3 regions of the Mesorhizobium sp. M1D.F.Ca.ET.231.01.1.1 genome follow, and region 1 is predicted to be linked to each of the others. Evidence: predicted binding sites of a transcription regulator. Region 1 holds the regulator's gene; each other region holds the start of a gene.

Region 1 (10,034 bases):
ACCATCGCGGCGGCTGGCACATCAATCATTCGTAAATTAGCCGGCTAACTTAATGCGTTTACATGTCGCGCAAAAAGTGCGCAGCGGTCTTGCGAAAACGAGATGCAGAAGAACAAGGCCTGAAGCGCGTCGCGCTGAATCAGTTCAGCGCAACGCGCTTCAGGCCGCGATTTTCAGCGCTCCGGGACCCGGGATGGCGCCCGGCGGGCACTTGCCCAAAATGATCATCCCAAGCACCTCGTCCTGGGTCACGTCGCCGGTGCGCGCCGTGCCGACGACCTGGCCGTTCTTCATCACGCAGACACGATCGGCCAGCTCGAACACGTCATGGATGTCGTGGCTGATCAGGAAGATGCCGATGCCGTCGGCCTTGAGTTGCTTGACCAGCTCGCCGACCTGCGCCGTCTCCTGCGGCCCGAGCGCCGCCGTCGGCTCGTCCATGATCAGGATGCGGGCGTTGAACAGGATCGCGCGCGCGATCGCCACCGATTGCCGCTGGCCGCCGGAGAGCTTGATCACCGGCTCCTTGAAGCGCTGGAAGCGTGGGTTGAGCCGGCCCATCACCTTGCGCGCCTCGGCCTCCATGGCGACGTCGTCGAGCGTGCCCCAGGCGGTCATCAGCTCGCGGCCGAGGAAAAGGTTGGCGGCGGCGTCGACATTGTCGGCAAGCGCCAATGTCTGGTAGATCGTCTCGATGCCGTATTTCTTGGCGTCGCGCGGATTGGAGATGTGCGCCTCCTCGCCGTTGACGAAGATCTGGCCGGCGTCGCGCTTGTAGGCGCCGGACAGGATCTTGATCAGCGTCGACTTGCCGGCGCCGTTGTGACCGAGCAGCGCCACCACCTCGCCCGGAAAGAGATCGATCGAGGCATCGTCGACGGCGCGGATGCCGCCGAAGGCGATCGAGATGTTGCGCATGTCGATCAGCGGCGTGCCGGTGGGAGCTGTCTTTTCCATGGTCGCGTCTCCTCCCTGAAGTTCTTGCTCAGACTCGCTTTCGGTAGACGGTATCGAGCCAGACGGCGACGACCAGAACCGCGCCGACGACTATGCTTTGCAGCGGCGAGTCGATGCCGAGCAGCACCATGCCTGACTGCAGCGACTGCATCAGCAGCGCGCCGAGCATGGCCCCCAGCACGGTTCCCGAGCCGCCGGCGAGCGACGTGCCGCCGATGACGGCGGCGGCGATGACCAGCAGCTCGTCCAGCGTGCCCAGCGCGTTGGTGGCGGCGTTGAGGCGCGCCGACGAGATGGCGGCGCTGATCGAGGCCAGCACGCCCATGATCATGAACACCTTCATCGTCACCCAGCGCGTGTTGATGCCGGCGAGCGAGGCCGCCTCCGGATTGCCGCCGATGGCGAAGACATAGCGGCCGAAGCGGGTTCGCCGGGTGATGAAGGTCATGACAATGCCGACCGCGACCGCCATCAGCACCGGTATGGCGATGCCGTGGGCGATGAACAGACCGCCTTCGGGAATGGTGATGCCGTTCTGCTGGGCGTACTGGCGCACGATGCCGACCGGCCACGGATAGGAATTGGCGACTGAGACCGCGCCGAGGATGGCGGCGCAGGCGACGACGCCGAGGAAGACTTCCGCCCACACCGGACGCAGCGGGAAATTGAACCGCTTGCGCTGCGAGCGGCCGTTGAGCAGCGCGAAGGCGACCGCCGCGCAGGCGACGACGCCGACGACCCAGCTCGCCGTGGCGCCGATCGAGCCGCGCGGTCCGCCGCCCATCAACTGGAAGGTGGCGTCGAGCGGCGCGACCGTGCGGCCGCTGGTGATCATCCAGGCCATGCCGCGCCAGACCAGCAGGCCGCCCAGCGTGACGATGAAGGCCGGCACCTCCATATAGGCGATGATGAAGCCCTGGAACGCGCCGATCGCCAGGCCAAGCACCACGCCGGCGGCGAGCGCGATGATCCACAGCAAGGGATTTCCGAGCTCGAGACCGATGACCCGGATCAGGAATTCGGCCTGCGCCACGCCCATGATCATGCCGACCACGCCTTCGACGGAGCCGACGGAAAGATCGATATTGCGCATGACGATGACCAGCACCATCCCGGTCGCCATGATGGCTACCGAGGACGTCTGCACTGACAGGTTCCACAGGTTGCGCGGCGTCAGGAAAAGCCCGCCCGACAGGACGTGGATGCCGATCCAGATGACCAGCAGCGCGCCGACCATGCCGAGCATGCGCGTGTCGAGTTCGGTTGCCTTGAGGAAGCGGCCGGCGGCGCTGAGTTCGGCTGCGCGTGCCCGGTCCGCGGCGACCGTGCTTGAGGTCGTATCGGTCATGATTTCCTCCCACCGGTTTGCCGTCTGGCGCGGTTGCCGGAACATGATTCTATTGGCTTTCCCGGCTCACTTGAAGCCGGAAGCCCGTTGCGAAACGAAGCTTGATGGACGCCGCGGCTTATGGGCCGCGGCGCCTGGTCTTCAAACTGGAAGGCCTGCCTCAGTTGCAGGCGGCGACGGCGCCCGCGGCAACGCCGGCGCAGACCTCGTCCTTCTTGATCCAGCCGGCGTCGATGACCACGTTGAGATTGTCCTTGGTGATTGCCACCGGGGTCAGGAACAGCGACTTGACAGTGTTGCCGCCCGGCGTGGTGAAATCCTTGACGCCGGCGATGTCGGTCATCTTCTTGCCGTCGGCGAGCGCCGAGGCGATCTCGGCGGCGTTCTTGCCGAGTTCGCGCGCGTCCTTCCACACCGACACGGTCTGGGTGCCGAGCGCGATGCGGTTCAGCGCGGCGTGGTCGCCGTCCTGGCCCGACACCGGAACGGTCCCGGCGAGGCCCTGCGCCGTCAGCGCCGCGACGACGCCGCCGGCGGTGCCGTCATTGGCCGCCACCACCGCATCGACCTTGTTGTCGTTGGCGGTCAGGAACTGCTCCATGTTCTTCTGCGCGTTGGCGGGCAGCCAGCCGTCGGTATAGGCCTCGCCGACATTCTTGATCTTGCCGCCGTCGATGGCTTCCTTCAGCACTTCCATGGAGCCGGCGAACAGGAAATCGGCGTTCGGGTCGGCGCCCGAGCCCTTGATGAAGACATAGTTGCCTTCCGGCTTGACCTTGAACACTTCGCGGGCCTGCATGCGGCCGACTTCCTTGTTGTCGAAGGTCAGGTAGAAGACGTCCTTGTTCTCGATCAGCCGGTCGTAGCCGACGACCGGAATGCCCTCGTCCAGCGCCTTCTGCACCGCCGGCCCGACGGCCGACGCGTCCTGCGCCAGCACGATCAGGGCATTGGCGCCCTGCGAGATCAGGCTTTCGACGTCGGTCAGCTGCTTGCCCGGATTGGACTGCGCGTCAGCGGAAATATACTTGTCGCCGGCCGCCTCGATGGCCTTCTTCATCGCCGCTTCATCGGTTTTCCAGCGCTCTTCCTGGAAATTCGACCAGGAAACGCCGATCACCTTGTCCTTCGCCTCGGCGACCGACGCAAGCGTCAACGACAAGGCGACACCCGCCAGCATGGCGGTTGCGAATCTCTTCATGATTTCCTCCCTGCGCCCTTGCGGCGCGACCCAGACTGGCCCGAAGGCCGGCACCGAGGCTTTTTTTCGAGCCTCGAAAAAATAGTGATCCAACGCCGAAGCGCTGTCAACTGCGACAATGATGGTTTTTGAGGTGGCCCGGACTTTTTTTCGAGGCCCGCAATAAATAATGACAGTCCCTGCCGCTTCTGCCACTATCCCAAAACAGTTCCAAGGAAGCGCGACGCTTTCCGCTGGAATTGAACGAGACAATTCAGGCGGTTCGACGGCACTGTCCGGACCTGAACCGATCTGGCGCGTCGCCGACGGCCATGCATTATCAAGAGGCCGCGCTGACCGGGAGGAAGAAATGTCGGTCGGAATCCGCCACGACGACCTGCGCCGGCGCAACCGCGCCATGGTGCTTTCGGCCGTGCGACAGGCCGGCCAGCCGTCGCGAACGGAAATCGCCGCAACCACCGGGCTCAGCCACTCGACCATTTCGGCGATCAGCGCGGACCTGATCCAGGAAGGCATCCTGGCCGAGAGCAAGCCGAGCGAGACCGCTTCCCTGAAGCGCGGCCGGCCGCAGGTCGGCCTCGCCCTCAATCCCGAGGTGGCGGCGGTGGTGACGGTGGTGCTGTCGCTGAATTTCCTCTCTGTCGCGGTCATCGACTATGCCGGCCAGGTCATCGCCGAGGAGCAGCGTCGCCTCGATACCCTTACCATGCCGCGCGAAGAGCTGATCGGCGAATGCATTGCGATCGTGCGGCGCCGGCTGGAGGATCCGGACCTCGATGTCGGCAGCGTCGCCCGCCTCGCCATGGGCATCCAGGGCATCACCGATTCCCATGCCCGCGCCATGCTGTGGTCGCCGATCACGCCGCTGACCGACATTCCCTTCGCCGACATCCTGGAAAAGGAATTCGGCATCCCGGCGACCATGGAGAACGACTGCAACATGATGGCGGTGGCGCTGCAATGGCGCGACCCCGACCGCTATCGCGACAATTTCATCGCCATCCTGCTCTCGCACGGCATCGGCATGGGGCTGGTGCTGAAGGGCGAGCTGTTCACCGGCACGCATTCCTCGGGCGGCGAGTTCGGCCACATGATCCACCGTCCGGGCGGCGCGCTCTGCCGCTGCGGACGGCGCGGCTGCGTCGAGGCCTATGCCGGCAACTACGCCATCTGGCGCAGCGCCATGAAGATGAGCGAGGATGCCGAGCCAGTCGATGTCGGCGATGCCGACATGCGCGCGCTCGCCGCCAAGGCGCGCGAGAAGGATGGTCCGGAGCGCGAGGCCTATCGCCGGGCGGGCGAGGCCCTGGGCTTCAGCCTCGGCAGCCTGTTCGCGCTGATCGACCCGGCGCCGGTCGCCATGGTCGGCGTCAGCGCCGCCGCCTTCGACCTGATCGAGCCGGCGCTGCGCGAGGCGATCGCCCAGACCGCCGGCGGCCAGCATTCGCAGTCGATCTCCTTCGATACCGAGCCGAACGAATTGCCGCTGATCCGCGAAGGCTGCGCCATGCGCGCGCTGACCTTCGTCGACCAGGAGATCTTCGCGCCGGGCGTTCAGGCGAGGTCCGGCTCAACCGGGAAAAACGTCGCCTGACGATTAGGGGTGAAACCGATCATCTCTAAGCGACCGAATTTCCGACCTGCTGTATGCCAAATGCTGACATCGAGACCTTCAGGTCGATATCGGACAAGCGACCAAAGTCAACCTGCTTAGCTCGCTTGCCCGGTCGCAATCGCAGCTAACCGCGCTTCTTCGCGCGCGATCAGCGCTTGATACCGTGGATGGCCGTGGAGGGGCATCAAATCGGGCTCTCGCGTGATCCACATGAGATGTTTGGGCGGAGCTCTGCGAACGCAGGTCTCCAATAGATCGATAGCCTGATCCAGCTCGCCCATCTGGGCAAAGGCGCATGCAATATTGTGGTGGTCCATCACGTCATCCGGCTCAATCGTCAACGCTCGCGCGGCCCATTCCTTGGCGCGGGCTTTCTCTCCAAGGTGGGCCAATGCGATAGCTCCTATCGCAATGGCACGTGCGTTGTCGGGGTGCAGCGCGATCTCCCTTTCGACGCGCTCCAAAATCCGACGTGCAGCAGCCCTGAGTTCGTCATGCCGGCCTAACATTCGATAACAATCAGCCGCAATGCAGGGAGCCCAGTAGTCTGCTTCAAAAAGCCGGGTGGCGCGCTCGGAATGCTCGATCGCGTCTTCGTAGCGGCCGAGGTAATGGCAGGTCACGCCAAGGTTAGCCCGCACCTCAAACGAGTCCGGTTCCAGGCGCAGCGATTCCTGCTGCGCCGCCAGCGCCTCATCGAAGCGCCCCATCTCAGCCAGTGCTCGCCCCCTAGCAGTATGAGCCTCGGCCAAAGTTGGATCGATCGAGAGCGCCTTTTCGGCGGCTGATAAGCCCGGCTCTTCTGACCTTCCCCTGAAATGCAGGCCCGCCTGGCAGAGGGCGACCAAAGCCCAGGCGCGAGCGTAGTCAGGGTCGATTTCCAGCGCTCGCCGGCAAAAGCGAACAGCGATCTCCAGGTTTCTCGCTCCCTGCTGCGTCCGGTAATACCGGCTTTGGAGATAGAGCTGATAGGCCTCCGGGTCCTGCGTCGAGCGGCTCTCGATCGCTGTCTTCTCGGCTGGCAGCAGCCTAATCTTCAGCGCCGCCACGATGGCCTGCGCGATTTCGTCTTGCAGCGCAAAGATGTCTTTCAGTTCGCGGTCATAGCGCTCGCCCCAGACCTGGCTGTCCTTGCTCGCGTCGATCAGCTGCGCCGTGATCCGCACCCGCCCGCCAGCCTTGCGCACGCTGCCTTCGACGACGTAACCGACCTTCAGCCGCTGAGCCAGCTGACCTATTTCGACGGCCTTGCCCTTGAACGTGAAGGTGGTGTGGCGCGACAGCACGTTGAGCGTGGAGACCTTCGAGAGGTCGGTGATGATGTCCTCGGTGATACCGTCGCTGAAGTATTCGTGCTCGGGGTCGCCGCTCATGTTGACGAAGGGCAGAACGGCGAGGGAGGGCCCTCCGGGAATCAGGAGTGCCGGATTCACTTCCGCTCCTTCATCTTGGGGCGGGTCCTTCGCCGGGACCACTGGTCCGACGAACCGATAGCCGCGGCGCGGGAGCGTCTCGATCCAGCGCTCGCCGCCGGGTTCTTCCCCGAACACCCGGCGGAGTGCCGCGATCTGGGCAGTCAGGTTGCTTTCTTCAACGGCGAGACCGGACCATCCGGCATCCATCAGCGCAGCCTTGGAGACGGGTGCACCCGCTCGCTCCACCAGCACGCGCAGGAGCGCAACCGCTCGCTGCCCCAATGCGAGGGGCTCGGCATTTCGAAACACGATTCCCGTCTCGGTATCGAGGCGGAACGGTCCCATTCGGTGGATCATCACCATGGGCCGAAATCTACCCGACTTCGGAAACTTTTCCGAACTCTTTCAGGAGCATTTCGGGTCTTTCCGCCGGAGAAGGCAGAGACTGCATAAACATTTCCGGGAGGTTCGACATGACAACGAGTGTGAAGTCCCTGCCGCCATACGCAAGGCCGCATGCCTGGCGCCACTGGTCCTCTTCTGGTGTCGGCCGCGTTCTCGGCAAACTGGTGGGCTGGTGCCAGGATGAAGTATTCCGGATCGCCGTGATCGAGGAACTGAATAGGCTCAACGACCACTATCTCGAGGATGTGGGTATCGATCGCAGTGACATCGGTCCGATCGTCGATGCAACGGTGAAGCGCCTGCGGGAAAGCCGGAGGAAGGCTTGAGGCCAGGCGAGCCGGGCCTCATGCATATCCCCTGCATCGCCACTACTGCGGCATCGGCAACCGCCTGCTATTGAGTTCTGCCCCTGGAACATGATTTCGATCCATCGGGATGGCGGGGCTCTAGCCTAGTCTTCCCGGATCGCGTAACCCGCCCCGCGGATGGTGCGGATGACATCCGGCATGCGGCCGTTGTTGACCGCCTTGCGCAGGCGTCCGACATGTACGTCCACCGTGCGTTCGTCGATATAGATCGTCTCGCCCCAGACATTGTCGAGCAGCTGGCTGCGCGAGAACACCCGGCCGGGATGCCGCATCATGAATTCGAGCAGCCGGAACTCGGTCGGGCCGAGCCTGATCTCGCTCTTCTTGCGGTAGACGCGGTGCGATTCGCGGTCGAGCACGATGTCGCCGACCTTGAGCACGCTGGACAGCACCTCCGGTTTGGCGCGACGCAGCAGCGCCTTGACCCGGGCCATGAATTCCGGCGTCGAGAACGGCTTGACCAGGTAGTCGTCGGCGCCCGTCGAGAGGCCGCGCACGCGATCGCTTTCCTCGCCGCGCGCCGTCAGCATGATGATCGGCAGCCGTTCGGTCTCGGGCCGCATCCTGAGCCGCCGGCAAAGCTCGATGCCGGAAACCGCCGGCACCATCCAGTCGAGCACCAGAAGGTCAGGCACGTTCTCCTGCAGGCGGATCTCGGCCTCGTCGCCGCGGGTCACCACCTCGACCTGATAGCCTTCGGATTCGAGGTTGTAACGGAGCAGCACCCCCAGCGGCTCCTCATCCTCCACCACCATGATGCGTGGCGCGATCATATAGAGCTACCTTCGCTGTCAGGCCGCCGGCGCCGACATCGCCGTCTCGTCCTGTTTCGGACGGTTCGCGGGCAATTGCGTGCCGGTCAGCACATAATAGGCGTTCTCGGCGATATTGGTCACATGGTCGCCGATGCGCTCCAGATTCTTGGCGCAGAACAAAAGATGCGTGCAAGCCGTGATGTTGCGCGGGTCTTCCATCATGTAGGTCAGGAGCTCGCGGAAGACGGAGGTGTATTTGACGTCGATGCGCTCGTCGTCGTTGCGCAGCTTGGCGAGCGCCGTGGCGTCGCCCGCCGTATACTCCTCGATCACGCCCTGGACCTGGATCAGCACCAGCTGCGCCATCGAATCGATGGAGTGCGAAAGGTCGCGCGGCGCGGCGCTGACGCCGACCGAGCCGACGCGCTTGGCGATGTTCTTGGCAAGGTCCCCGATGCGCTCGAGGTCGCCGGCCATGCGGATGGCGCCGACCACGCTGCGCAGGTCGTCGGCCATCGGCTGGCGTTTGGCGATCAGCGTGATGGCGCGATCGTCGAGCTCGCGCTGCCGCGCGTCCATGATGGCATCGTCGGAGACCACACGTTGCGCCATCGCGTTGTCGGAGTTGAGCAGAGCCTTGGTCGACGCGCCGACCATCGACCCGGCAAGATCGCCCATGTCACGGATAAGCTGGCTGATCTGCCTCAGATCGTCGTCGAAGGAAGCGACCGTATGGGCCATGGTGATGTCCTCGTATGAACTCAGCCGAAGCGGCCGGTGATGTAGTCCTGGGTGCGCTTCTCGCGAGGCGACGTGAAGATCTTCTCGGTCCGGTCGAACTCGACCAGCTCGCCGAGATACATGAACGCCGTCTGCCGCGACACACGCGCCGCCTGCTGCATGTTGTGGGTGACGATCACGATCGTGTAGTCGGCCTGCAGCTCGTCGATCAGCTCCTCGATCTTGGCCGTCGACAGCGGATCGAGCGCCGATGCCGGCTCGTCGAGCAGGATGACCTCCGGCTTCACCGCCACCGTGCGGGCGATGCAGAGCCGCTGCTGCTGGCCACCCGAAAGGCTCTGGCCGCTGGCGTTGAGCTTGTCCTTGACCTCGTTCCACAGCGCCGCCCGCTTCAGCGCCGACTCGACCCGGTTGTCCATCTCGGCCTTGCTGATCTTCTCGTACAGCCTGACGCCGAAGGCGATGTTCTCGTAGATCGACATCGGGAACGGCGTCGGCTTCTGGAACACCATGCCGATCTTGGTCCTGAGCAGGTTGAGGTCCTGCGAGCGGTCGAGGATGTTCTTGCCGTCGAGCAGCACCTGGCCTTCGGCGCTCTGCTTCGGGTAGAGTTCGTAGATGCGGTTCAGCACGCGCAGCAGCGTCGACTTCCCGCAGCCCGACGGCCCGATGAAGGCGGTGACGCTGCGCTCCGGCAGCGACAGGTTGATGTCCTTCAGCGCCTTCGACTGGCCATAGTAGAAGTTGAGGTTCTTGACCTCGATCTTGGCCTTTTCGACGGCCGTCTCGGCTACGTTAAGGTCGGTGGACAACATCGGTTTCATCTGTCCTCTCTGCGTCCGGTAAGGCTGCGGGCGAAAATGCTCAGCCCGAGAACCGTCAGGGTGATTATGAGTGCGCCCGTCCAGGCCAGTTGCTGCCATTCCTCATAGGGGCTGAGCGCGAACTGGAAGATGGTCACCGGCAGGCTGGCCATCGGCGCGTTGAGATTGCTCGACCAGAACTGGTTGTTGAGCGCGGTGAACAGCAGCGGCGCCGTCTCGCCTGAAATGCGAGCGATCGCCAGCAATATGCCGGTGACGATGCCGGATAGCGCGGCACGATAGGCGACGGAGCGGATCACCACCCAGCGCGGCGCGCCGATGGCGGTGCCGGCTTCGCGCAGCGCGTTGGGCACAAGGTTGAGCATGTCCTCGGTGGTGCGCACCACGACGGGGATCACCAGGATG
Region 2 (10,034 bases), on a different contig from region 1:
TCTGGCAACCCAAAGCGAGTCGCCCTGAAGGCAGCCTCAGGCGATGCGCTTTGGGTGTTTGATCTGATGCATGTCGTTCTCCCGAAACCGCTGCCCACTTTCGGGCGACATGCATTACTGCCTGAGCCGGCGCTTCTGCAGCCAGATGACCACCCGGAAGATGATGTAGAGCAGCGCCACGCAGGCATGCGAGATGACGATCAGCAGCCGGTGGCCGAAGAGGTTGGGAAAGCCGGCATACATGACCGTCTCGGTCGCTGCGCAGATGAACCAGATCACCGGCCCCCAGGAGGCGAGCATCCAGAGGCCCGCAGCGGCGAAGGGAAAGAAGACGGCAAGCGTGGCCGCGGCGACCTGCCAGTGCACCGGCATCAGGTCGAAGCGCCAGAGCTCGCCCGGATAGATGCCGATCAGCCGGATCCAGTAGAGGATGCCGAAGAGCAGGCAATAGCCGGCAATCACGCGCTGGAACCAGGCAAAGATGACCTCGGTGGTCGAGGGCTGCAGCACCACGCGCCTGGAGGTCACCTCGCTCACAGATCGAGCTCCCCTGCCCCGAGCGGCGCGAAATAGGCGTCGACATCGGCGGCGCTCACCGCTTCGAGGCTTGCCGGGCGCCACTCCGGCTTCGAGCCCTTGTCGATGATGGCAGCGCGGATGCCTTCGTAGAAGTCGTGGCCGGCAAGCATCCGGTTGAGGATGCGGAACTCCATCTTCATGCACTCGTCCATCGACAGCGTCAGTCCGGCACTGATCTCGCGCCAGGCGACGTTGAGGCTGGTCGGCGAACGCGTCCTCATCGTCGCCAGCGTCTTGGCGGCGAAGACGTCGGTGGCGGCAGCGTCCTCGAGGCTGGCGACGATGCCGGCCAGCGAGGTTTTCGAAAAATGGCGGGCAATCGCTTCCAGATCCTGCCGCTCCGTCTCGCGCTTTGCCGGCGTGAAAAAGCCGCGCAGTTCCTCACCCGGATCTCCCGATGCCGCCAACTCGTCAAGCAGGCCGGCCTGGTCCTCGGCCTTGATGGTGTGCGTGGCGAGGCCCGACCACAGCGCATCGCCATGGCGTATGCGGTTTCCCGTCAGCGCCAGATACATGCCGAAGCTGCCGCCGAGATCGGGCAGCAAATGGCTGGCGCCGACATCCGGGAAGAAGCCAATGCCGACTTCAGGCATGGCGAACTGAGCGTTCTCCGTCAGCACGCGATGCGAGCCGTGGAAGGAGATGCCGACGCCGCCGCCCATCACGATGCCGTCGATCAAGGCGACATAGGGTTTCCTGAAGCGCGCGATGCGGGCGTTGAGGCGGTACTCGTCGGCGAAGAAGTCGACCGGCGGCTTGCCGGCGCGGCCGGCCTCGTAGATGTGCAGGATGTCGCCGCCGGCGGAAAACGCCCTGCCCTCGGCCTTGACGACGACAACGGCGACGCCGGCATCGCCCTCCCAGGCATCGAGCGCCTTGCCGAGCGCCCCGACCATGCGATGGGTGACGGCATTGAGCGCCTGCGGCCGCGTCAGCGTGACGACGCCCGCCTTGCCCAACCGCTCGAAGCGAATCTCGTCGCCTCCGCCAAAATCCATCACCGCAGAATCCTTCTCCCCGCCCTTCCAGGGGGACTGAAGTGCTAAGCGGCGACCGGGCGAACGTCAATTGTCGAGTGCCCTTTTGCGGCGGGCACTACCAGACGAAGGGGATGAGCGCGTTGGTTCGACGCGCATAGTCCGGGAATTCATCGGGAAACTGACGCGCCAGAAGCCGATCCTCGGCGCCGACGCGCCAGATGAAGATCGCCCCCAGCAGGACGAGGAGAAAGACGAATGGCCCGCCCACCACGATCGCCGAGCCGATGCATGCGAGCAGGCCGCCCGTATACATGGGATGGCGCAGCAAGCGGTATGGGCCGGACGTCACCAGCTCATGGTCCTGCTTGGCGGAAACGGTCTGGCTCCAGTTGCGGCCGAGAGTCTGCCGCGCCCAGACCAGCAGCGCCATGCCGGCAACCGCCAGAACGGCGCTGATGCTGCTCAGGACGGGGTTGACGGGTGCGAAATTGACGAAGGCAAACAATGGCAGGCGCGGCAGCAGGAAAGCCGCGATCATTGCAAACATCAGTCCGAAACTCTGCAGCAGATGCGGTTCCGTATCGCGTTTCACACCAATCGCCTGAACAGTCAGATAGACAATCAGCAGCAGCCAGGCGGCGTAGATGAACCAGATGAAGGCCATGCCTTTGCCCCAAGTTAGCCGGCAACCAGTTATGGCCGCCATCCGCGCCCGGTGCTAGAAATGGCCTCTTCGAACCAACCGGCAAGACATGTCAGGATTTTCTCGTCTCGCAGCCAGTTTTATCGGCCTGATCGCCATCTGCCTCGTCTCTCGCGTCGCCATGGCCGCGACGACCGCCGAGCTCTACCAGGCGCAGACCATCGTCACCGGCACCGGCGAGCCGAACCGGCAGATCGGCTTCAAGGATTGCCTGGACAAGGTGCTGGTCAAGGTCTCCGGCGACCAGCGGCTGACGCAGAAGCCGGAGATGCTGGCGCTGCGCGGCAAGGCGGCCGACTTCGTCCAATCCTTCCGCTACCACGACCGGCTGGAAGGCATTCCGGTCCATGACGAGCAAGGCACGCATGACAGGCCGCACGACCTCACCTGCCTCTACAAGCCCGCCGTGATCGACAAGCTCCTGGCGCAGCTCGGCAGCAAGCCTTGGCACGGCGAGCGGCCGACGCTCGCCGTCCTGCTCACGGCCGAGCAAGGCGTGAGGCATTTCGTGCTGACGGCCGACGAGGATCGCGGCAAGACGATGCGCGAGTCCTTCGGCAATGCCACCGCGCCGATGCTGATGCGCGTCACCTTTCCAAAGGCCGCTCAGCTTGCCGGGCTCAATGAAAAAGGGTTGCGGGCCGCCGAGATGGCAAAGCTCGACCGGCTTGCAAAGGGAACTGGCGCCAGCAAGACGCTAGCCGGCAGCATCGTGTGGAGCGACAAGGACCTCGGCTGGATCGCCGACTGGCGGCTGGCCGATCGCGGCAAGACCTATCAATGGCAAGTCCGCGGCGTCAGCTTCGACGAGGCCTTTCGCGTGGCCGTGAGGGGTGCGGCGCAAATTCTATCGGGGAATGGTCAGCCGTAACTATCGGAAACGTATGGCGGGACAGCGCCCCCTTGCCCTGCCGGACCACAAGGGGGCGATCGGCAGCTTCGACCTTGGCACAATCGTGTCGCATTGGTCAGCGGCAGGGCCGCGTGGTAGAAGCCGGAACCAAAAGAGAGTTTTGGCGATGAACAGATTCACCCCCGCGAAACCCGCAGGCACGCGCAGCGTCGACGAGATCACCGGCAGCCGGCGGCTCAGGCGCATGCGCAAGGCCGACTGGTCGCGCCGGCTGGTGCAGGAGAACCAGCTCTCGGTGAACGACCTGATCTGGCCGATCTTCGTCGTCGACGGCAAAAATGTGCGCGAACCGATCGCCGCCATGCCGGCCGTCTATCGCCTCTCCGTCGATCTCGCGGTCAAGGAGGCGGAGCGAGCCGCCAAGCTCGGCATCCCCGCTATCGCCACTTTCCCAAATGTCGAGCTTTCGCTGCGCGACGAGACCGGGTCGCACATCCTCGACCCGGAAAACATCATCAACCGCGCCACGCGCGCCATCAAGGACGCGGTGCCGGAGATCGGCATCATCACCGACGCCGCGCTCGATCCGTTCACCAGCCACGGCCATGACGGTATCTTGCGCGACGGCATCATCGTCAACGACCAGACGGTGGAGCAGGTGGCGGCGGCGGCCGTCATCCAGGCAGCGGCGGGCGCCGACATCATCGCGCCGTCCGACATGATGGACGGCCGCATCGGCGCAATCCGCGACGCGCTCGACGCCAACGGTTTTCAGGACGTGGCGATCATGTCCTACGCGACGAAATTCGCCTCTGCCTTCTACGGTCCCTATCGCGAGGCGGTGGGCACCGCCGGCCTCCTCAAGGGCGACAAGAAGACCTACTATATCGACCACGCCAATTCCGACGAAGCCGTACGCGAAGCCGAGCAGGACCTCGCCGAAGGCGCCGACATGCTGATGGTGAAGCCGGGTCTGCCCTATCTCGACATCATCCGCCGGCTGAAGGACGAACTGCAGATGCCCACCTTCGCTTACCAGGTGTCGGGCGAATATTCGATGATCAAGGCAGCGGCCGCCAATGGCTGGATCGACGGCGAGAAGGCGATGCTGGAATCGCTTCTCGCCTTAAAACGCGCCGGCTGCGACGGCATTCTCACCTATTTCGCGCCGACCGCGGCGGAGATGCTGAGGGGGTAGGCCCTCCTCCAATACCTTGCTGCATAACCGGGCGCCGGTTCGGCGGCGAGTTGGTTTTGCTCGCCCAGAAATTACTGCTTGCAATCCGCAATCGGTTCAGCTATCCCATAACCACTTGCAAATTACAACCGGTTCAGGAGGCGATGATGTCCAGGCTGTGTGTCAACGCTTTCACCTTGGCGCTCGACGGCTACGGCGCCGGTCCCGATCAAACTCTCGAAAACCCGCTCGGCGTCGGCGGCGAAGGTCTGCATAAGTGGCTGATCGACACCCGCACCTTTCGCGAGATGGTGATCGGCGTGGACGGCGGCACCACCGACATCGATGACAGCTTCGCCGCGCGCAGCTTCGAGAATGTCGGCGCCTGGATCCTCGGCCGCAACATGTTCGGGCCAATCCGCGGCGAATGGCCCGACGAGAACTGGAAAGGCTGGTGGGGCGACAACCCGCCCTACCACGTCCCGACCTTCGTGCTGACCCATTACGAGCGCGATCCAATAGTCATGGATGGCGGCACGACGTTCTATTTCGTCACCGACGGCATCCATTCGGCGCTCGAACAGGCGAAAGCGGCGGCAAACGGAAAGGATGTGCGCGTCGGCGGCGGCGTTTCCACCATCCGGCAATATCTCCAGGAGAAGCTGATCGACGAGATGCATCTCGCGATCTCGCCAATCCTGCTCGGCTCCGGCGAGCATCTTTTCGCAGGCCTCGATATGTTGAAGCTCGGCTACCGCTGCACCAGCCAGGTCGCGACGGCAGACGCCACGCATGTGACGATCGGGCGGGCGTAGGTAGCGCAATCTCCCCCCTTGTGGGGGAGATCGCAACTTCACTGCCTCAATACTTCTCCGGCACGTAGAGTTCGCGCGGCAGCACCTGGCGCTCGTATTGCGGGTTGAAGACGCGCTCGGGCAGCGTGATCTCCTCGTGCGGCACGTCCTCGTAAGGCAGTTGCTGCAAGAGATGGTCGATGCAGTTCAGCCGGGCGCGCTTCTTATCGTTGCCCTCGACGATGAACCAGGGGGCTTCCTTGATGTTGGTGCGGGCGAAGGTCTCCTCCTTGGCCTTGGTGTACTGCTCCCAGCGCACGCGCGACTGCAGGTCCATCGGCGAGAGCTTCCACTGCTTCATCGGATCGTGGATGCGCATCAGGAAGCGCATCTGCTGCTCCTCGTCGGTGATCGAGAACCAGTATTTCACCAGGGTGATGCCTGAACGGACCAGCATGCGCTCGAATTCCGGCACGTCGTGGAAGAATTCCTCGACCTGATGCTGGTCGGCGAAGCCCATGACGCGCTCGACGCCGGAGCGGTTGTACCAGGAGCGGTCGAACAGCACGATCTCGCCGCCAGCGGGGAGATGCGGCACGTAGCGCTGGAAATACCATTGCGACTTCTCGCGCTCGGTCGGCGCCGGCAAGGCCACGACACGGGCGATGCGCGGGTTGAGCCGCTGGGTGATGCGCTTGATGACGCCACCCTTGCCGGCGGAGTCGCGGCCCTCGAAGATCACCACCAGCTTCTTCTTGTGGTAGGCGACCCAGGACTGCAGCTTGATCAGTTCCGACTGCAGCCTGAGCAATTCGCGGAAATAGGTCATCCGCTCGATGGAGGGCGGATGCGACTTCTTATAAATCTTGGCGATCTCGAGCGAGAGCGCAGGTTCGGAAAGCTCGAGCTCATAATCTTCGTCGAGCGTGTCCTCGAGTTCGGCTTCGAGCCAGTCCTTCGCTCCGGAATTTGTTTTGAGTTCGTTCATCACATTGCTCCGCCTGCCTGTTAGCCGCCTTCGCTTCGGGTGCGCTCCAGCATGGCCGGGCATGCAACTCCGTAAGCCGACTGAGATACAGACCCGCAATGACGGTTTTATTGCAAGGGCTGGCCTATTCGATATCTGACCGGCCCGTATCGATGGCGGGGCGACAAGCCGCTCGAATTGTCCTACAAAATGCCCTCGCCTCTTTCCGGCGCACAGCCACGGCGCGCCTCTTCAAACAAAATCGCGAGGACCCCGACATGGAATACCGCACCCTTGGCCGTTCCGGCCTGAAGGTTTCGACATTGACGCTCGGCACGATGACCTTCGGCGGCACGGGCCCGTTCGCAGCCGTCGGCAATTCCGACCTGTCGGAGGCCAGGCGCATCATCGATACCTGCATCGACGCCGGCATCAACCTCATCGACACCGCAAACGTCTATTCGAACGGCCTGTCGGAGGAGATCGTCGGCGAGGCGCTCGGCGGCAAGCGTAAGAACGATGTGCTGATCGCCTCCAAGGCGCGCATGCGGATCGGCAGCGGTCCCAACGACGAAGGCCTGTCGCGCCATCATCTGATCCGCGAATGCGAGCGGAGCCTGAAGCGGCTGAGGACCGATGTCATCGACATCTATTTCCTGCACGAATGGGACGGCGTCACGCCACTGGAGGAGACGATCTCCGCGCTCGACACTTTGGTCGGCCAGGGCAAGGTCCGCTATGTCGGCTGCTCCAACTATTCGGGCTGGCAGGTGATGAAGGCGCTCTCGATCGCCGACAGCCACCATCAGCCGCGCTTCGTCACCCAGCAGATCCACTACACGCTGGAAGCGCGCGAGGCCGAGTATGAGTTGCTGCCGATCTCGGTCGACCAGGGCCTTGGCGTGCTGGTGTGGAGCCCGTTGGCGGGCGGCCTGCTTTCCGGCAAATACCGCCGCGACAACCCGACGGCGCGCCAGCTTGCCGGCTGGTCGGAGCCGCCGATCCGCGACGAGGACAGGCTGTGGCGGATCGTCGACCTGCTGGACGAGGTCGGCACGGCGCGCGGCGTTTCGGCGGCGCAGGTGGCGTTGGCCTGGCTGCTCGGCCGCCCAGCCGTTTCCTCGCTGGTGATCGGCGCCCGCAACGAAGCCCAGCTAAAGGACAATCTTGCCGCGGCAAGCCTGACGCTGTCCCTTGACGAGCGCCTTCGCCTCGACGCCGTCAGCCGGCCGCCGGTGCTTTACCCATACTGGCACCAGCAGTTCACCGCCAGGGACCGCTTCGGCCCGGCCGATCTGGTGCTCGACCGCAGCGATATCTGAGCGATTGCGCAACCTCCCAGCCCCAGGGCGGTTCAGCATTTGATAGGATCGCTGGTCCGCTCTAGCTGTCTGTTTTCGCAATTCCGGACGGAAACCGCCACGCACTTTCCTGGAATTGCCCTAAGGGCGCGGGTCAGCCCGCGATAAAACGCCAGACTTCCGGGTCTGCTTCGATCTGGCCGCTCAGCACGAAATATTTGTAGAGGACGAGCAACGAGACCGCCCGTTCGTCCCTTTCGTTGCTGAACCGGCGGCAATAGGCGTTGGCCGCTGTCGTAATGCGTTGGGCTTCTGCCGGATACTTCTCGAAATAGGCGATCTTGTCGGCGATATCCGAAAAATCCGGCGCCAGCGGCACGTAATGGACATTGGCTTCGAGCTCGGCTTCGGCAAACCAGGTTTCGTAGGTCGGAGGCGGCATCAGGCAGAGCGAATTCGAGCTCATGATCCATTTCAGGTTCGTCGCCACGTCGTTGCCTTCGAGCGAGACGATGTAGCGGAACTGCCGCTGCTGCGGGATCGTGAGATACGGCTTGCGGTAGTCCTCCGGCGCGCTCGGCTTGGGCGAGCCCGCATCGCACAATGGCACGTCGCGCACGGCATCGACGAACCGCTTGCGGATCGGATTGTTGAAATCGCCGCGCCAGACCGCCATCGGGCGCTTGTCGGCGAAGGACAGATTGTCCCTTGGCATGTTGAAATGGCGGAACTTGTCGAGCTTCATGATCACGGCGTTGCCGTTGCCGTCGCGGATCGGCCGGTCCTTGACGATTGCCGGTATCGCGGGCACGTCGACGACATCGCCGAATTCGAGATCGATGAGGAGGTCGCGATCGAAGTAGCGGGCAAACTCCTTCAGGTCATAATAGTACATGCTGCCGAACTTGGGTATTTGTCCGGCCGGGACAGCAGCCGGGCTCGGCACGAAGCTATGGTCAAGCCTGTTGTAGTAGTTGACGCGGTCGCGGACCGTTTTGCTGGAGAGCTTCGCCTGCTGCAGCCGGCCGGCCAGGCGCTGGCGAAAGAGAGCCTGCGGCAGCACATCGCGCGTGATGTTGCGAACGAAATAAAATACCCGCGCTGCGGTGCGTAAGGGCGAGGCCATGCGTCCGTCGTTTCAAAGATGTGCCGTCGCGCCTCCTACAGCATTGTGCCGAACATCTTGCAAGCCCGCGCAGCCCGATGGACTTGTGAGAGTCCTAATATTCGGCGATACGGCACGAGATCAGGCAGCGACGACGGCGAAGCCCCTGGCCCGCAGGCCGCGCCGGTCGTCATGCAGCGACGTCACCAGCCGGTCGCGGCTGCCCGCGATATGCACCGAGAGCAACCGCGCCGCGTCCTCGCCATCACCGGCCCGCACAGCTGCCAGGATGGCATGGTGCTCGGCCCAGGCACGGCCAAGGGCTTTCTCGTCGCGCACTTCCAGCCAACGGGCGCGAGACAGCCTGGTCATCGCGTCGCGCACGGCCCGCAACAGGAATTCATTGCCGGAAAGCCTGGCCAGCTCGATGTGAAAATCCATGCCGACACGGTGCCATTCCTCGCGCGGCGTGTCGGCGTCGCAGGAATCGAGCATCGCTGCGATCACCTCGACCCCGCTGCGATCCTCGAGGGAGGCCGTCAACCGCACCGCCGCCACTTCGACCGCCTCGCGATAGACGGCGATCTGGCCAAGCTCGGCAAGATTGATCGGCGCCACCGTCCAACCCCGGCCATCGCGGCCGATCAGCCCCTCGGTCTCGAGCCGCAGCAGAGCCGCCCTGACCGGGGTGCGCGAGGCGCCGAAGCGACCTTCGATCCAACGCTCGGTCAGCCGCTCGCCTGGGCCGATCTCGAGGCCGAGGATCATCTCGCGAAGCTGCCTTTCGACATTCTGCATCTGCGACATTGCCGTTCCGCTTTTCGGCGCCGCATTGACAGCGGCTGGGTTGAGGTTCATGACGGATACCGACTTGGTATCCCAAAATGGTATCCGGAACAATCCCGGATGGCCGGGCAGGCATGACATGGTGGACGACACTTCGGAACAGAGCGGCTACAACGTCCATTGGCGGCGCAATCTCGCCGTCTGCTTCGCCGGCTCGTTCAGCACGCTGATTGCCATGACGCTGCTGTTGCCCTTCCTGCCGCTTTATGTCGAGCAGTTGGGAGCCGTGGGGCATGCCGCGATCGTGCAGTGGTCGGGCATTGCCTATGGCGCCACCTTCTTCGCGGCGGCACTGGTCGCGCCGCTTTGGGGGCGGCTCGGCGACCGCTACGGCCGCAAGCTGATGCTGGTGCGCGCTTCGTTCGGCATGGCGATCTGCATGTCGCTGACCGGCATGGTGCAAAGCGTGTGGCAATTGGTGCTGCTTCGCCTGCTGATCGGCTTTGCCGGCGGCTACTCCTCGGGTTCGACAATATTGGTGGCGATGCAGACGCCCAAGGACCGCTCCGGGTGGGCGCTCGGCGTGCTGGCGGCCGGCATCACGGCGGGCTCTCTGGTCGGCCCGCTGCTCGGCGGTCTGCTGCCGCCCGTGATCGGCATCCGCGCCACCTTCCTGCTCTCGGGCGGCGTCATCTTCCTGGCCTTCCTGGCCACGACCTTCCTGATCAAGGAAAACCCGCCGGCACCCAAACCGGTCTGGGCGGCAAAGCCGAAGAGCGGCTGGTCGCA
Region 3 (10,034 bases), on a different contig from region 1:
GTGATCGTCAAGAACGACCCATGGTGCCGCGGCATCGTGCTGCTGGGGCTCGAGGCGCCGCAAGACGAGCTGGTCGCCGCCTTCGCGGCCACCGCCAACGCGCCCATCGTCAAGGGGTTCGCCGTCGGTCGCACCATCTTCATCAATGCCGCCGAACAGTGGCTGGCCGGGCGGATGTCGGACGACGAGGCTGTCGCCGACATGGCCTCACGCTTCGAGCAGCTGACCGAGGCATGGCTTGCCGCGCGCGGCCGCAAAGCAGCATAAGAAGGCGGCAGCATAACAAGACGGCACAAGGAAGCCGGAGGAAACGACAATGACCAAGACCGTTCGCCTGACGATGGCGCAGGCGCTGACCCGCTTTCTCAGCCGGCAGATGACCGAGATCGACGGCAAAAAGGTGCCGATCTTCGGCGGCGTCTGGGCGATCTTCGGCCATGGCAATGTCGCCGGCGTCGGCGAGGCGCTCTACCAGGTGCGCGACGAGCTGCCGACCTATCGCGCCCATAACGAGCAGGCGATGGCGCATGCGGCGATTGCTTACGGCAAGGCGAATTTCCGGCGCCGCTTCATGGCCGCGACCACCTCGATCGGCCCCGGCGCGCTGAACATGGTGACGGCCGCCGCGCTCGCCCATGTAAACCGGTTGCCTGTCCTGTTTTTGCCCGGCGACGTCTTCGCCAACCGCCTGCCCGATCCGGTGTTGCAGCAGGCCGAGGATTTCTCCGACGGCACGGCGAGCGTCAACGACTGCTTCCGCCCCGTCTCGCGCTATTTCGACCGCATCACGCGGCCGGAACAGATCATTCCGGCGCTCAACCGCGCCATGCAGGTGCTGACCGATCCGGCCGAATGCGGCCCGGTGACGCTCTCGCTCTGCCAGGACGTGCAGGCCGAGGCCTATGACTATCCGGAAACCCTGTTTGCCGAACGCGTCTGGACGCCGCGCAGGGTTCGCCCCGACCGCCACGAATTGGCGGCCGCCGTCGCGGCGCTGAAAGGCGCCAGGAAGCCGCTGGTGATCGCCGGCGGCGGCGTCCTCTATTCGCAGGCATCCGCAGAGCTGGCCAAGCTGGTCCAAGGCGCCGGCATTCCGGTCTGCGAGACGCAAGGCGGCAAATCTTCGCTCCCCGACGATCATCCGCTCAACATGGCGGCGGTCGGCGTCACCGGCACTTCCGCTGCCAACCAGCTGGCGGAAGAGGCCGATGTCGTGCTTGCCGTCGGCACCAGGCTGCAGGATTTCACCACCGGCTCCTGGGCGCTGTTCAAGAATGCCGGCCGCACCATCATCGGCTTGAACACGCAAGGTTTTGACGCCGGCAAGCACTGGGCGCTGCCGCTGGTCGCCGACGCGGCCGAGGGGCTTGCCGAGCTTTCCGCTGCGCTGAAGGGCTGGAAGGCTCCTAGCGCCTGGACCGACAATGCGCTGAAGGGCAAGACGGAGTGGCAGGCCGCGGCCGCCAAGGTGACCGCCTCGACCAATGCCGCCTACCCTTCGGATGCGCAGGTGATCGGCGCCGTGCAGCGCGCCATGGGCTCCGGCGTCACCCTTCTTCACGCTGCCGGTGGCCTGCCGGGCGAATTGCACAAGCTTTGGCAGGCCGGCGCGCCCGGCTCCTACCATGCCGAATACGGTTTCTCGACCATGGGTTACGAGATCGCCGGCGGCCTCGGCGTCAAAATGGCCAAGCCCGACCAGGAGGTCGTCGTCATGGTCGGCGACGGCTCCTACCTGATGCTCAACTCGGAGATCGCCACCTCGGTGATGCTGGGCCTGAAGCTCACCATCGTGCTGCTCGACAACCGCGGTTACGGCTGCATCAACCGGCTGCAGATGGCGACAGGCGGCGCCAACTTCAACAATCTGCTCAAGGACGCGCGCCACGAGGTGATGCCCGATGTCGACTTCGCCGCGCATGCCGCCAGTCTCGGCGCGGTCGCCGAGAAGGTGGCGTCGATCGCCGATCTGGAGACGGCGCTGGCCAAGGCGAAGCAAAACAGCAAGACCACCGTGCTGGTCATCGACACCGATCCGCTTGTGTCGACCGAGGCGGGCGGACATTGGTGGGACGTCGCCGTGCCGGAAGTCTCCTCGCGGCCGCAGGTCAACGCCGCGCGCAAGAAATACGAGGAAGCCGTGGACAGCCGTCAGGGCTGATCCGGCGCAACGAACCGACATTGGAGTGACGACTTGAAAGCCAAACTGGGCATGTCCCCCATCGCGTGGTGGAACGACGATCTCGTGGAACTGAGCGATGACGTGTCGCTGGAGGAGTGCCTTCGACAGTCGCGGTCGGCCGGCTTCACTGGCATGGAGATGGGCCGCCGCTTCCCCAACGACCCGAAGGTGATGCTGCCGATCCTGAAGGAGGCCGACGTTACCCTCTGCGGCGGCTGGTTCTCCGGCACGCTGGTCAATGAGGACCTGGCGAAGAACAAGGATCGCATCCAGCCGATGATCGACCTGTTCAAGGCGGTCAACGCGCCCTGCATCGTCTATGGCGAGGTCGGCCGCTCCATCCAGGGCGACCGCTCCAAGCCTCTGGCCACCAAGCCGAAGCTCGCCGAGGACGAGATGAAGGCCTATGGCCGGCGCGTCACCGAATTCGGCGAATGGTGCGCCGACCAGGGCATGCCGCTCTCCTACCACCATCACATGGCCGCTGTCGTCGAGACCGAGCCCGAGCTCGACGCCTTCATGCGCCATTCCGGCGAAGGCATCCCGCTGCTGCTCGATGCCGGCCATCTCGCTTTTGCCGGCGGCGATGTGCTGCGCGCCATCGACAACCACCACAAGCGCATCAACCACGTGCATGTTAAGGACGTGCGCATGGGCGTGATCGACGGTCTCGACCGCACGAAACAGTCCTTCCTCGATGCCGTGGCGCTCGGCGCCTTCACCGTGCCTGGCGACGGCTCGCTCGATTTCGGCGCCATCGTGCAAAGGTTCGCCGATTACGGCTATGAAGGCTGGTTCGTCGTCGAAGCCGAGCAGGATCCGAAGAAGAACCCGCCGCTCAGCATGGCGCAGGTCGGCCACAAGGAGCTGATGCGGGTGATGACGGCCGCCGGCTACACGGTGGAGACGCAAGGTTTTCCGAATGCCTGAACGGTGGATTAGCCTGGGCGCTCGGGTTATCTGATGCGCTTTGGGCAAATCCTGGATTGGCGCGATGAAAGACTATGAGCATCCCTTCTTCCGGCCGTTGTGGCGACGCATCGCCGTCGTCGCCGTCTGTTTGATCTGGTCGGTGATCGAGTTCGCCTCCGGCACGCCGTTCTGGGGCGTCATCGCGCTCGGCTTCGCCGGTTACGCCGTGTGGCAGTTTTTCTACCTCTACAAGCCGGCTGAGGAGAACAAACCGCCGGCCGAGCCGAAGGAATGATCGGAATCCATGGGGTGGAGGGCTCACGGGACGGCGCGCATGGCGGATCGGATGCGTTGGCGATTGGCTGAAACGTCTCTCGCTTCGTCATCCACGGGCGAAGCAAGGAGCGAAGCGACGCGGCGCAGACCCGAGGATCCATGCCGTGACGTCAAAGCAGCCGCTGCGGTGCAGAATTCTGCTCCGCTGCGCCCGTCGACTGAGGTTACGGCATGGATCCTAGGGTCTCCGCGATGGAGCTTCGCTCCTGCTTCGCCCTAGGATGACGAAGTTTGGAGGCTTCGGCCAATCCCGAAGGTTTGCGCCGATCTTTCAGCCGGCGAAACCTCCGGGGCAGCAACCGGCCGAAGCCGATATGGATAGGAGTCAAAAATGTCGAAACTGCTCGTCAAGGCCGACAGGGGCCATGGCCATGTCGCCCACGTCACGCCGCAAAGCGCCGGCTGGACTTATGTGGGTTTCGACCTCCACCGCTTGCAGCCGGGCGAGACGGCGTCCGGCAAGACGGGCGAGCGCGAGGTCTGCCTGGTCTTCGTCACCGGCAAGGGCAAGGCGTCGGCCGGCGGCAAGGATCTCGGCCTGCTTGGCGAGCGCATGTCGCCCTTCGAGGGCAAGCCCTGGTCGGTTTACGTGCCGCAAGGCTCCGACTGGTCGGTGACCGCCGACACCGGGCTGGAGCTCGCCGTCTGCTCGGCGCCCGGCCTTGGCGGCGGCCTGCCGGTTCGCGTCATCGGTCCGGACGATCTCGGCCAGGAAGTGCGCGGCAAGGGCACCAACACGCGCTACGTCACCAACATCCTGCCCGAGGGCAAGCCGGCCGACTCGCTGCTGGTGGTCGAGGTCATCACGCCCGGCGGCCATACCTCCAGCTACCCGCCGCACAAGCACGACCAGGACAATCTCCCCGCCGAATCCTATCTCGAGGAGACCTACTACCATCGCCTCAACCCGCCGCAAGGTTTTGCCTTCCAGCGCGTCTACACGGACGCCGACAGGAACGGTGTGCGCGACCTCGACGAGGCTATGGCGATCGAGGATGGCGATGTCGTGCTGGTGCCCAAGGGCTACCACCCCTGCGCGGCCTGCCACGGCTATGATCTCTACTATCTCAACGTCATGGCCGGCCCGAAGCGGACCTGGAAATTCCACAATGCGGCCGAGCATGAGTGGCTAATGACGGCCTGAGGTTTCCCGGCGCGCTCAACCCGTTGGTCCAGTTCGGAAAAATCGTCGGCTAAGGACCGGTAGGGTCTGTTTGCCTTCGAAAACCCATGAAAGCTTCGTCAATCCGTCATGGAAATCACCTATGGCAGCGGACTGACGAGGTTTTCTCATGCGCTACGCCATCTACTACACCCCACGGCAGGACGAGCCGCTGGCGCGCATCACCGCCAATTGGCTGGGCCGCGACCCGTTCGGCGCGGCGACGCGGCCGGTCGAGGCGGTGGCCGAGCTGTCGGCGGCGGAAGTTGCCTTCCACACGGCCTCGGCGCGGCGCTACGGGTTTCATGCGACGCTGAAGGCGCCGTTCCGGCTGGCTGGGAGCGAGACGGAAGCCTCGCTGCGTGCCGCGCTCGACAGCTTTGCCGAAGCGACCCAGCCCGTTATCATCCCGCGCCTCGTCGTCGGCCAGATCGACGGTTTTTTCGCGCTGGTGCCGGAAGCGCCGATGCCGGCGCTCAACCGCTTCGCCGGCGATGTCGTGCTGGCCTTCGACCGCTTTCGGGCGCCATTGACGGAAGCCGAGATCGAGCGGCGCAGCCCCGACTCGCTGAAGCCGCAGGAATTCCGCAATCTGTGCCGGTGGGGCTATCCTTACGTCTTCGAGACGTTCCGCTTCCACATGACGCTCTCCGGGCGCGTCGGGCCACAGGAAAGCCGGCGTCTTCGTGCCGCGATCGACAGCCTGTTCGCCGACGTGCTGCAGCGTCCGGTGCCGGTGGATGCGCTGACTTTGTTTGTCGAAACCGAACCGGGCGCCCCGTTCATGGTGCTCTCCCACCATGCGCTTGGCCACCGCTCGGCCAGAAAAACCGCGTGACCGCCCTATGTACCGCCCAACGTATGATCGCTTGAGACAGGACTGCCTGAAATGACCGCCGAAACCGTCCTCACGAATGCCCGCATCGTGCTGCCCGATGAAATCGTCGAGGGCTCGCTGCTGCTGCGCGATGGCCAGATCGTCGCGATCGAGCCGGGCGCGACGCGCGGCGGCGAGGACATGGGCCGCGACTACATCATCCCGGGCCTCGTCGAGCTCCACACCGACCATCTCGAAGGCCACTATGCGCCGCGTCCGAAAGTGCGCTGGAACCCGATCGCCGCCGTGCTCGCCCATGATGCGCAGGTCGCGACCGCCGGCATCACCACGGTGCTCGATGCCTTGCGCGTCGGCATGGACGAGGATGCCGACCTGAAGTCCGACGACGTCCGCAAGCTCGCCGACGCCATCGAGGACAGCGTCAGGCAGGATCGGCTGAGGGCCGACCATTTCATCCATCTGCGCTGCGAGGTCTCGGCCCCGGACTGTCTCGAGGCCTTCGCCAATTTCGACACCGACGACCGCGTGAAGCTCGCCTCGCTGATGGACCATGCGCCCGGGCAGCGCCAGTTCGTCAACCTCGAGACCTATGCCTATTACTACCAGCGCAAGCTCAAGCTGACCGACCGCGACTTCCAGAAATTCTGCGAGAAGCGGATGGCGGAATCGGCAAGGAATTCAGGCCCCAACCGTGTCTTCATCGCCGCCGCCTGCCAGGAGCGCGGCATCGTGCTTGCCAGCCATGACGATGCGACCGCCGGCCATGTCGACGAAGCCGTGGAGCAGGGCGTGCGCGTCGCCGAATTCCCGACCACCGAGGAGGCGGCAAGGGCCTCGAAGGCGGCCGGCCTCGGCGTGCTGATGGGTGCGCCCAACGTCATGCGCGGTTCCTCGCATTCGGGCAATGTCTCGGCCAGGGCGCTGGCAGGCGACGGCCTGCTCGACATCCTGTCGTCCGACTACATCCCCTTCAGCCTGATCCAGTCGGCCTTCTTCCTCGGCGACGTCGTCGAAGGCATCTCGCTGCCGCAGGCGGTCGCCATGGTCTCGAAGAACCCGGCCGACGCCGTCGGCCTCACCGATCGCGGCGTCATCGAGCCCGGCCGGCGCGCCGACCTCGTGCGCGTGCGCGTCGACGAGCACGTGCCGGTCGTGCGCACCGTCTGGCGCCAGGGCAAGCGTGTCGCATGATGGTTTCGGCGTTGATCGAACGCGAGCTGACCGAGACCCTTCCGATCCGCAACGGCGTCTTCGTCGCGGTTGTCGGCCCAAGCGGCGCCGGCAAGGACACGGTGATCGGCTATGCCAAGGCGCGCTTTGCCGACGAGACGCGGCTGGAATTCGTGCGTCGCGTCATCACCCGGCCGAGCGATTCGGCGAGCGAGGACCACGACACGCTGGCCGATGCCGCCTTCGCCGAGGCGGAGGCCGACGGCGCCTTCGCCATTTGCTGGGACGCCCATGGCCTGCGCTATGGCCTGCCGGCCGACGTCGACTGGGCGGTCGCCAACGGTCATGTGGCCGTGGCGAATGTCTCGCGCGCGGTCATCCCGGGGCTGCGCGAGCGCTATGCCAATCTGGCGGTGGTCGAGATCACCGCGACGCCGGAAATCCTCGCCGAGCGGCTGGCGGCGCGCGGCCGCGAATCGCGCGGCGAAGTGCTGGCGCGTCTGGCGCGCAGCACCAGCGTGACGCTTTCCGGGCCGGACGTCACCTCGATCGACAACAGCGGCGCCAGGGAGATTGCCGGCGAGCGCTTCGTGGATTTGCTGCGCAAGGCGATGGCGTTTTCGGACCTGTCGAGCATGATCTAGCGCCCTCCTTCTCCCACAACAAGGGGAGAAGGGAACGGCGCTGCCGCTACTCCGCCGGTGCGCCGGCGACGTTCCGGCGCGTCGCTTCCAGCATCCGGCGCCGGGCGCGGAACACGCTCCATTGCTGGTCGACCAGCACGCCGATCAGGATCACCCCGCCCATCACCGCGAAGTTGAGCGAGGAGGGGATGCCGAGCAGGTTGACCAGGTTCTGCAGCTCCTGCAGCAGCACCGTGCCTAAGAGGACGCCGACCAGCGAGCCCTCGCCGCCGCGCAGCGAGAAGCCGCCGAGCACCGCCGCGGCGATCGCGTAGAGCTCGTAGAACTGGCCGTGGCTGGCCGGCGAGATCGAGCGCGTATACATGGCGAAATAGATCGCCGACAGCGCCGTCAGCACGCCGCAGATGACATAGGCCGCGATCACGACGCGCCCGGTGCGGATGCCCGAATATTTCGCCGCTTCCTCGTTCTTGCCGATGGCATAGAGATAGCGGCCGAACACCGAGCGGTGCAGCACCACCCACATGACGATGGCGATGACGATCAGCGCGATGAAGCTGTTCGGCACGCCCCAGGAACGGCCCGCGGTCAGGAATTCGAGCTCGGGGAAATTCTGGCCGAAGGCGAAGCCCGCCGTGCCGTCGGCGGTGTAGAAGCGCGCTACGCCGCGATAGATCAAGAGGCCGCAAAGCGTCACCACGAAGGGCTGCATCTTCAGCCGCGTGATCAGCCAGCCATGCACGAAGCCGATGATGGCGCCGAGGACGATGATCAGCGCGAAGGCCAGCGGCCAGTCCATCTCGCGCACGGCGATGAAGTCGATGAACAGCGTGCCGAGCAGCGCCACCAGCGAACCGACCGAAAGCTCGATGCCGCCGGTGATGATGACGAAGGCCTGGCCGATGGAGAGGATGCCGAACAGGCCGATCAGGTTGGAGGTGTTGGCAAGGTTGATCGGCAAAAGGAAGCGCGGGTTGATGGCCGTCACCACCGCGCCGACCACCAGGATCAGGATCAGCAGGCCGAGGTCTTTCTTGCTCATTGCGCTCCTCCAGCGGCATGCGCCAGCTTCGGCTTCTTGCCCACCGCCAGCAAAAGCACGTTCTCCTGGCTGAAATCGTCCCGGTCGAGAATGTCGGAGATCTGCCCCTCGTGCATGACCGCGATACGGTCCGAGACGCCGATCACCTCTTCCATGTCGCTGGAGATCATCAGCACCGCGACGCCTGCGTCGGCAAGCGACCGCATCAGCCCGTAGATCTCGGCCTTGGCGCCGATATCGATGCCGCGCGTCGGCTCGTCGAGGATCATCACCTTGGGGTTCATCGCCAGCCACTTGGCCAAAACCACTTTCTGCTGATTGCCGCCCGACAGCGTGCCGGTGCGGGTCAGGACCGACGGCGCCTTGATGCCGAGGTCTTTCTTCTGCTTCTCCGCGGTGGCGAGTTCGGCGCTGACCGAGACCAGCGAGCGCTTCGCATGCGCCGGCAGGTTGGGCAGCGAAATGTTCTCGGCAATCGAGAGGTCGAGCAGGATGCCGGTCAGCTTGCGGTCTTCCGGAACCAGGAAGATGCCGCTCGCCACCGCATCGGCGGCCGATCCGACATCGAGCGCCTTGCCGTCCAGCGCAACGCTGCCGCCGAGCTGTTCGTCGATGCCGAACAGCACGCGCGCGAGCTCCGTGCGGCCGGAGCCGACGAGCCCGGCGAGGCCGAGGATCTCGCCGCGTCGAAGGTCCAGGCTGACCGGATGATCAGGATAGGCTGCGGTGCGCACGGCAACTGCGGAGAGCGCGACGCCGCCCGGCGCGCGCCCGGCCTCAGCGGCTTTCTCACGCTCCTTCAGCATGCGCCCGATCATCAGCTTGACCATCTGGTCGTGGTTGATCTCGCTCTTGGGCAGCGTGCCGGCAAGCATGCCGTCGCGCAGCACCACGACGCGGTCGGCGACGCGCTCGACTTCGTGCAGGCGGTGCGAGATGAAGATGACGCTGATGCCTTCCGACCGCAGCCCCTTGATGACGTCGAGCAGCTTTTCGGTTTCGGCGATCGGCAGGCTGGAGGTGGGCTCGTCGAGGATCACCAGCCGCGCCCTGATCGACAGCGCCTTGGCGATCTCGACCATCTGCTGCTGCGCGAGCGACAGTGATGCGACCGGCGCGTCGGCCGAGAAATTGGCGCCGACGCGCTTCAACAGCGGGGCCGCCATCTGCCGCAGCTTCGCGCGGTCGACCAGCCGCAGCGGGCCGGCCTTCAGCGGCTCGCGGCCGAAGAAGATGTTGGCGGCGACATCGAGGTTTTCGAACAGGTTGAGCTCCTGATGCACGAAGGCGATGCCGGAGCCGATGCTGGCTTCCACGGTCAGCCCGTCATGCGCGATGCCGTCGACGGTCACGGTACCGCTATCCGGCCGCGTCACGCCGCCGAGGATCTTCATCAGGGTCGATTTGCCGGCGCCGTTCTCGCCGACCAGGCCGATCACCTCGCCGGGCCTGACCTCCATGGAGAACCCGTCCAGCGCCACGACGCCCGGATATGTCTTGCGCACGGCCTCGAGGCTCAGGAACGGAGCGGATTGAACAATGGATGGGTCGGAATAGTTCATCACGCCATGGTTGATCGAGCTTGGCAGCGGCCGGTGGGCAACAGACTGACGGGCCGCGTGCGGCCCGTCAATACGGACGCCGGCTCAAGGTGGATCCCTGAGCCGGCGCAACTGATCTCGCGCTTACTTGCCGGCCATCGCCTTCAGATTGGCAGCATAGGCGTCGACATCGTCCTTGCCGATGAT

Evidence for each region. Region 1 encodes PhoB, which activates phosphate uptake and scavenging genes when phosphate is short. Its sites were predicted from a motif close to TGTCATNNANCTGTCAT; they were not measured.
Region 2: a site for PhoB is predicted at 6,173-6,189, ahead of ppk2 (polyphosphate kinase 2). Genes of this name have one in related genera too.
Region 3: a site for PhoB is predicted at 4,668-4,684, ahead of EN874_RS11175 (DUF1045 domain-containing protein). Genes of this name have one in related genera too.

Annotation. Positions count from the first base shown of each region.
Region 1 is NZ_RZOZ02000002.1:251,201-261,234, forward strand. It holds gene EN874_RS07580 (ATP-binding cassette domain-containing protein) at 160-957, opposite strand; gene EN874_RS07585 (sugar ABC transporter permease) at 986-2,305, opposite strand; gene xylF (D-xylose ABC transporter substrate-binding protein) at 2,466-3,506, opposite strand; gene EN874_RS07595 (ROK family protein) at 3,856-5,100, shown strand; gene EN874_RS07600 (winged helix-turn-helix domain-containing tetratricopeptide repeat protein) at 5,217-6,899, opposite strand; gene EN874_RS33645 (DUF1127 domain-containing protein) at 7,010-7,267, shown strand; gene phoB (phosphate regulon transcriptional regulator PhoB) at 7,393-8,082, opposite strand; gene phoU (phosphate signaling complex protein PhoU) at 8,101-8,805, opposite strand; gene pstB (phosphate ABC transporter ATP-binding protein PstB) at 8,826-9,629, opposite strand; gene pstA (phosphate ABC transporter permease PstA) at 9,626-10,034, opposite strand, start outside.
Region 2 is NZ_RZOZ02000001.1:943,473-953,506, forward strand. It holds gene EN874_RS04830 (DUF6163 family protein) at 115-537, opposite strand; gene EN874_RS04835 (enoyl-CoA hydratase/isomerase family protein) at 534-1,577, opposite strand; gene EN874_RS04840 (isoprenylcysteine carboxylmethyltransferase family protein) at 1,675-2,223, opposite strand; gene EN874_RS04845 (DUF2066 domain-containing protein) at 2,312-3,133, shown strand; gene hemB (porphobilinogen synthase) at 3,282-4,313, shown strand; gene EN874_RS04855 (dihydrofolate reductase family protein) at 4,460-5,107, shown strand; gene ppk2 (polyphosphate kinase 2) at 5,154-6,074, opposite strand; gene EN874_RS04865 (aldo/keto reductase) at 6,332-7,375, shown strand; gene EN874_RS04870 (glycosyl transferase family 90) at 7,509-8,480, opposite strand; gene EN874_RS04875 (GntR family transcriptional regulator) at 8,601-9,266, opposite strand; gene EN874_RS04880 (MFS transporter) at 9,385-10,034, shown strand, end outside.
Region 3 is NZ_RZOZ02000003.1:349,539-359,572, reverse strand. It holds gene iolC (5-dehydro-2-deoxygluconokinase) at 1-267, shown strand, start outside; gene iolD (3D-(3,5/4)-trihydroxycyclohexane-1,2-dione acylhydrolase (decyclizing)) at 317-2,161, shown strand; gene iolE (myo-inosose-2 dehydratase) at 2,195-3,112, shown strand; gene EN874_RS11185 (DUF3329 domain-containing protein) at 3,177-3,389, shown strand; gene iolB (5-deoxy-glucuronate isomerase) at 3,762-4,574, shown strand; gene EN874_RS11175 (DUF1045 domain-containing protein) at 4,723-5,430, shown strand; gene EN874_RS11170 (alpha-D-ribose 1-methylphosphonate 5-triphosphate diphosphatase) at 5,482-6,621, shown strand; gene phnN (phosphonate metabolism protein/1,5-bisphosphokinase (PRPP-forming) PhnN) at 6,618-7,244, shown strand; gene EN874_RS11160 (ABC transporter permease) at 7,291-8,286, opposite strand; gene EN874_RS11155 (sugar ABC transporter ATP-binding protein) at 8,283-9,848, opposite strand; gene EN874_RS11150 (sugar-binding protein) at 9,972-10,034, opposite strand, start outside.